One region of the Streptomyces sp. NPDC096205 genome, then DNA from elsewhere that is predicted to be linked to it. Evidence: riboswitches for the same ligand, from Rfam matches in the RefSeq annotation. Region 1 holds a riboswitch; the other holds the start of a gene.
What was found. Region 1 has a riboswitch for glycine ahead of gcvP (aminomethyl-transferring glycine dehydrogenase). Riboswitches for the same ligand answer to the same signal wherever they lie in the genome.

Region 2: another riboswitch for glycine. It lies ahead of gcvT (glycine cleavage system aminomethyltransferase GcvT); the one in region 1 lies ahead of gcvP (aminomethyl-transferring glycine dehydrogenase).

Annotation. Positions count from the first base shown of each region.
Region 1 is NZ_JBIWFS010000004.1:689,635-693,117, reverse strand. Features, by position in the region: gene ACIQ6Y_RS19200 (DNA polymerase IV) at 1-304, shown strand, start outside; gene ACIQ6Y_RS19195 (PRC-barrel domain-containing protein) at 566-967, opposite strand; glycine riboswitch at 1,082-1,177, shown strand; gene gcvP (aminomethyl-transferring glycine dehydrogenase) at 1,353-3,483, shown strand, end outside.
Region 2 is NZ_JBIWFS010000012.1:32,423-35,905, forward strand. Features, by position in the region: gene gcvH (glycine cleavage system protein GcvH) at 1-167, opposite strand, end outside; gene gcvT (glycine cleavage system aminomethyltransferase GcvT) at 276-1,394, opposite strand; glycine riboswitch at 1,563-1,656, opposite strand; gene ACIQ6Y_RS35845 (AAA family ATPase) at 1,829-2,497, shown strand; gene ACIQ6Y_RS35850 (enhanced serine sensitivity protein SseB) at 2,566-3,327, shown strand; gene ACIQ6Y_RS35855 (enhanced serine sensitivity protein SseB C-terminal domain-containing protein) at 3,469-3,483, shown strand, end outside.

The sequences.
Region 1 (3,483 bases):
GTGGGCTCCTGGGCATGACGTGCGGCACGCCGAGTACGGGCACGGGTGGGTGCAGGGCAGCGGGCTCGGGCGGATCACCGTGCGGTTCGAGACGCCCTGGTCGGAGCCGGGGCGTGTGCGGACGTTCCGGATCGACGATCCCGCGCTCGAGCGGGCGGAGCCGTTGCCGTTGGTCCAGGGCGTGGAGGGAGTGGAGGGGGTGGAGGAGGAGGAGCGTGTGGAGGGCGTGGTGGAGGCTGCGGAGGTGTCTGAGGTGCCTGGGGTGCCTGGGGTGCCTGGAGTTCACGGGGCTTCGGCGGTGTAGCTGCCGTGCCCTTGGCCGTGGGACGTGGGACGTGGGCCGTGGACCTTGGCTCGGTGGGGCGGGCTGTGCTGTCCGGCGACGGCGGGGGCCGTCCGCCTAACCGTCCCTGCTGGCAGTCGGCAGTCGGCAGTCGGCAGTCGGCAGTCGGCGGTCGGCGGTCGGCGGCCGACGTGATGCGTGCCCCCTGTGGCGCTCAGGGGGCGGCGAATACGCGGGACTACCCCCGGACGGCACCCGGGCGGGGCTCCGGCTGCGGGGAGGTCATTGGGGATGCGTGTGCGGGTCGTGGTCGTTGTGGGGGTCCTGGCCCGCGACGTTGCCGAAGTCCCGGTCGGGGGGCGGGGGTGAGGGGGCCACGTTGAGGCCGTAGTGGTGGTAGAGCTGGAGTTCCTGTTCGGGGGAGAGGTGGCGGCCGACGCCGAAGTCGGGGGCGTCCTTGATGAGGGCTCGGTCGAAGGGGACGTGGAGTGTGCCCTCGATCAGCTCGCTGGGCTCCAGGGGGACGAAGGCGTCTCTGGAGAACAGGCCGGTGCGTATGGCCGCCCATTCCGGCACGCCGGTCGCGTCGTCGAGGTACACCTCGTCGATCGTGCCGATCTTGGTGCCGTTGCGGTCGAACGCCTTGCGGCCGATCAGGTTGCGCGGATCGATGTCGGTCTGCACGAGCCCTCCACTTGGTCGCAAATCATCCGTAAGCACTACGAAAGAGCACATTTGGGTGCGCGGCCACTCGAAGGCTCGTGCGGTGGGCGCGCTGGTAGGCTTGCAGACGGCTGCTGACCCCGTGCGGGAGAGTCCTCCGATCGTCACCGGAGGCGCCGAAGGAGCAAATCCTCCCCGGAATCTCTCAGGCCCACGTACCGCACGGACGAGGTCACTCTGGAAAGCAGGGCGGATGTCGACGGCTTCCGCTCTCACCGACGGTGAAAGCCGGGCGCCCTCGGGCGGCCGGTGAAGCTCTCAGGTTGAGATGACAGAGGGGGAGGCCGTCGGGGTACCCGCGCCGTGGTGCCCCTCGAAGGTCGCGTCAGACCAGGAGGCCTCCGCAATGACCGCCCAGCGCATTCCGCTCTCCGAGCTCGAACAGGGCATCCCCTTCGAGCAGCGTCACATCGGGCCCGACCAGGAGGCGCGGGCCAAGATGCTCGCGCAGGTCGGCTACGGCTCGCTCGACGAGCTCACCGCCGCCGCGGTGCCGGACGTGATCAAGAACGGCGACGCCCTCGACCTGCCGGGCGCCCGCTCCGAGGCCGAGGTGCTGGCCGAGCTGCGCTCGCTGGCCGACCGCAACCAGGTCCTCGGCTCCATGATCGGGCTCGGCTACTACGGCACCTTCACCCCGCCGGTCATCCTGCGCAACGTCATGGAGAACCCGGCCTGGTACACGGCGTACACGCCCTACCAGCCGGAGATCTCCCAGGGACGTCTGGAAGCCCTGCTGAATTTCCAGACGATGGTCGCCGAGCTGACGGGGCTGCCGACCTCCGGCGCCTCGCTGCTCGACGAGGGCACCGCGGCCGCCGAGGCCATGGCGCTGTCGCTGCGGATGGGGAAGAACAAGAAGGGCCTCTTCCTGATCGACGCGGACGCGCTGGCGCAGACCATCGCCGTGATCGAGACCCGCGCCGAGCCGACCGGTGTCGAGGTCGTCGTCGCCGACCTGAGCGAGGGCATCCCGGCCGAGATCGCCGCGCGTGAGATCAACGGCGTGCTGATCCAGTACCCGGGCGCCTCCGGTGCCGTACGCGACATCAAGCCGGTCATCGACCAGGCGCACGAGCTCGGCGCGCTCGTCACCGTGGCCGCCGATCTGCTGGCGCTGACGCTGCTGAAGTCGCCGGGTGAGCTGGGCGCGGACATCGCGGTCGGTACGACGCAGCGGTTCGGTGTGCCGATGGGCTTCGGCGGACCGCACGCCGGTTACATGGCCGTGCGCGAGAAGTTCGCGCGCAGCCTGCCGGGCCGGCTCGTGGGCGTGTCCGTGGACGCGGACGGGAACAAGGCGTACCGCCTGGCTCTCCAGACGCGTGAGCAGCACATCCGCCGGGAGAAGGCCACCAGCAACATCTGCACCGCGCAGGTGCTGCTCGCGGTGATGGCCGGGATGTACGCCGTCTACCACGGCCCCGAGGGGCTGAAGAGCATCGCCGGGCGGACCCACCGCTACGCCGCGATCCTGGCTGAGGGGCTGAAGGCCGGCGGTGTTGACGTCGTTCACAGCTCTTTCTTCGACACGGTCAGTGCACGCGTCGAGGGCCGTGCGGCCGAGGTCGTCGCCGCGGCGCGTGTGAACGGTGTCAACCTGCACCTCGTCGATGCCGACCAGGTGTCGATGTCCTGCGACGAGACCACCACGCGGGACCAGCTCCAGGCCGTCTGGGCCGCCTTCGGTGTCGAGGGCGACGTCGAGGCGCTGGACGCGGCCGCCGGTGAGGCGCTGCCCGAGGCGCTGCTGCGCACCGACGACTACCTCACCCACCCGGTCTTCCACCAGCACCGCTCCGAGACCGCGATGCTGCGCTACCTGCGCAAGCTCGCCGACCGTGACTACGCGCTGGACCGCGGCATGATCCCGCTGGGCTCCTGCACCATGAAGCTCAACGCGACCACCGAGATGGAGCCGGTTACCTGGCCCGAGTTCGGCCAGCTGCACCCCTTCGCGCCCGAGGAGCAGGCCGAGGGCTACCTCACCCTCATCCACGAGCTGGAGGACCGTCTCGCCGAGGTCACCGGCTACGACAAGGTCAGCCTCCAGCCGAACGCCGGCTCGCAGGGTGAGCTGGCCGGTCTGCTCGCCGTACGCGGATACCACCGCGCCAACGGCGACGAGCAGCGGACCGTCTGCCTGATCCCGTCCTCCGCGCACGGCACGAACGCCGCGAGCGCCGTGATGGCGGGCATGAAGGTCGTCGTCGTGAAGACCGCCGAGGACGGCGAGATCGACGTCGAGGACCTGCGGGCGAAGATCGAGAAGCACCGCGACGAGCTGGCGGTGCTGATGATCACGTACCCGTCGACGCACGGTGTGTTCGAGGAGCACGTCGCCGACATCTGCGCCCAGGTGCACGAGGCCGGCGGTCAGGTGTACGTCGACGGTGCCAACCTGAACGCACTGGTGGGCCTGGCCAAGCCGGGGCACTTCGGCGGCGACGTCTCGCACCTCAACCTGCACAAGACGT
Region 2 (3,483 bases), on a different contig from region 1:
GTCTCACCCGCGGTGACCTCGGTGCCGACGGCCGGCAGGTCGGCGTAGACGACATCGCCGAGCGCGTTGGCCGCGAACTCGGTGATGCCGATCGTCGACACACCGTCCTCGGCGGCCGACAGCCACTCGTGCTCCTTGCTGTAGCGCAGCTGCTGGGGGTTGCTCATGGCCTGAATTCTCCTGTACGCGCGGATGTGCTGATGACGGGGGGACTGCCGGGAACGTGCGTGAGCAGCGCAATGTGCGCAGAGTCACGCACGGAACGCCCGCAGTGACTACTTCTGGCGCTTGTAGAAGGGCAGCGCCACGACCGTGTACGGCTCGTGCGTGCCCCGGATGTCCACGCCCACGCCCTCGGTGCCGGGCGCGGCGTGCGCGGCGTCGACGTAGGCCATGGCGATCGGCTCGCCCAGGGTGGGGGAGGGGGCGCCGGAGGTGACCTCGCCGATCACCTCGCCGCCCGCGACCACGGAGTAGCCCGCGCGCGGGACGCGACGGCCCTCGGCGACCAGGCCGACGAGCACCCGCGGCGGGTTCTGCTCGGCCCGTGCGGCGGCCTCGGTGAGCGCCTCGCGGCCCACGAAGTCGCCGTCCTTGTCGAACTTCACGACCCGGCCGAGACCGGCGTCGAACGGCGTCAGCTCCGCCGTCAGCTCGTGCCCGTACAGCGGCATGCCCGCCTCCAGGCGCAGCGTGTCCCGGCAGGACAGACCGCACGGGATCAGGCCGACGCCCTCGCCCGCCTTCGTCAGGGCCTGCCACAGCTCCACGGCGTGCTCCGGCTTCACGAACAGCTCGAAGCCGTCCTCGCCGGTGTAGCCGGTGCGCGCGATCAGCGCCGGGACACCCGCGACCGTGCCGGGCAGACCGGCGTAGTACTTCAGATTGTCCAGGTCGGCGTCCGTCAGCGACTTCAGGATGCCCGGGGACTCGGGCCCCTGGACCGCGATCAGCGCGTACGCGTCACGGTCGTCGCGGACCTCGGCGTCGAAACCGGCGGCGCGCTCGGTCAGCGCGTCCAGCACCACCTGGGCGTTGGAGGCGTTCGCGACGACCATGTACTCGGTCTCGGCGAGGCGGTAGACGATCAGGTCGTCCAGGATGCCGCCGTCGGCCTGGCAGATCATGGTGTAGCGGGCGCGGCCCACGCCGACGGCGGCGATGTTGCCGACGAGCGCGAAGTTCAGGAAGTCCGCGGCCTGTGCGCCGGTGACGGTGATCTCGCCCATGTGCGAGAGGTCGAAGAGCCCGGCCCTGGTGCGCACGGCGTTGTGCTCGTCGCGCTCGGAGGCGTAGCGCAGCGGCATGTCCCAGCCAGCGAAGTCGGTCATCGTCGCGCCCAGCGAACGATGCAGCGCATCGAGCGCGGTACGGCGGAGTTCGGTACTGCTCATCGGTCGGTCGTCTCCCAAGTACACGACAGGCGAGGTCATTCCTCCCCATCTGTCATCGGAACCTGAGAGGTTCGCCATGACCGCCCGTACAACGGGTGTACAGGAAGGGACATGGCTTGCACCTTGGGTGGGACCACTGCAGATCAGCGGTCCGCTTTTCAGATGTGCCTCGCCCGCGCGGTAACGGGGCCTGAGAGATTCAAGGGAGGGACTTGCTCCTTCGGCGCCCCAGCGAGGCTGGGGACTCTCCCGCGCGGATTCAAACGGCCGGTATGCAGTTGGCGGGGCCATCATTGCACGCATCCGCCCGGCACGGCAGGCCGCATCTGTGACCGGCCTGTGGCAGTACGCACACGAAATCACCGGCCGCACCGCATTACCGTCTCTTTACACACGATGGGCATGGGTCCTACGACCCGCCCCAGGGGAGGACGATCACGGTGAACAGGACCACGTCGTACGCCACCACGACCCCCGCCCTCGCGCTGCCCGGGCAGGCCGCGGCCCCGGCCCGCGAGGTCCCCTCCGCCCCTGTCGTCCGCGACCTGCGCGACCGCGGTGGCCACAGTCCGCACGCCCTGCTCTTCGGTCCCCGCGACCTCGTCGTGATCACCGGCCTGCCCGGCAGCGGCAAGTCCACGCTCATGCGGCGCGCGGTGCCGGGCATACGCATCGACTCCCAGGACACCCGCGACCGCTTCGACGCGGCCACGCCCCGGCTCCTGCCGTACGCCGTCTACCGGCCCCTGGTCCGGCTCGCGCACTACGCCGGGCTGCGCCGTGCCCTGCGCACCGGCGAGGGCGTCGTCGTGCACGACTGCGGCACGCAGGCCTGGGTGCGCGGCTGGCTGGCCCGTGCGGCCCGCCGCCGGGGCGGCATGCTCCACCTGCTGCTCCTGGACGTCACGCCCGAGCAGGCCCTGGCCGGGCAGCGCGAGCGCGGCCGCGGTGTCTCCCGCTACGCCTTCCGCCGCCACCGCCACGCCGCCTCCCGGCTGCTGCGCCGGGCGGAGCGCGGCGCCCTGCCTCGCGGCTGCGGCTCGGCGGTCCTGCTCGACCGGGACGCGGCGGACACGCTGCGGCGCATCGGCTTCACGGGCTGAGAAGGCGGCCACCCGCACGGGTTAGCCTTTTCAGCCTCAGCAGGTTCTCGGCAGGCGGTAGGCGGCACATGGACTTCCCGGCGCAGGCGCACCCCCATCCGCACGGCGGTTGGCCCGGCAACGAACTCGAGGAGGTGCTCTCCGCCTCCCTCGGCGTGCCGTCGGCCGGCCCCCGCATAGTCGAGGTCCTGGGACGCAGCTTCGTGTGGGTACCCCTGCCCAACGGCGGCGGCCCGGACAGCGGCCCCCTGGACCTGCCCACCCTGGAGATCGACGGCCAGGCGTTCGTGCCCGTCTTCAGCTCCGAGGAACAGTTCCGCCTGGGCGCCGGGCCGACGATGTCGTACGCCATCGCGCCCGCCGTCGAGTTCGCCCGCGGTCTGCCCCCGCAGGCGGGCATCGTGCTGAACCCCGGCGGCGTGGTCGGCGTCCCGCTGCCGCCCGAGGCCGTCGCCGAGCTCTGCCGGGCCGGGCGCACCCCGCTGGACGGGCCCGCGAGCGGCGGCCGGGTCCGCCTCTTCGAGCCCGACTGGCAGGACGACCCGGTCGACTTCCTCTCCGCGGCCGCCGCCGAGTTCGACGCCACCGGCATCGTCCTCACCGCCCGCCGCTGCCTCGCCGCGATCGAGACCGCCGACCCGGTCCTCTTCGTCGGCGTCGAACTCTCCCAGTGGGAGGGCGACCTGCGCACGATCCCGACGGAGGCCCTGGGCCGTGCCCTCGGCAGGGTCCCGGTGCGCTGGCCGGTGAACCTGGTCCTGCTGGACGTGGCCCAGGACCCGGTGGGGGACTGGATGAAGCACAAGGTCCGCCCGTTCTTCCAGAAGTAGGGTCCGTCCCTTCTTCCGGAAGTAGCGCACCCTTCTTCCGGAAGTACCGGACCGGATCGCCCCCGAGCCCCCTCCGATCCTCCCCCCGGACGACATAACCTGGTTTCATTACCCAGTCGAAGAAAGAAGGGGCGTAACACAGTGAGCGCGAGCGGC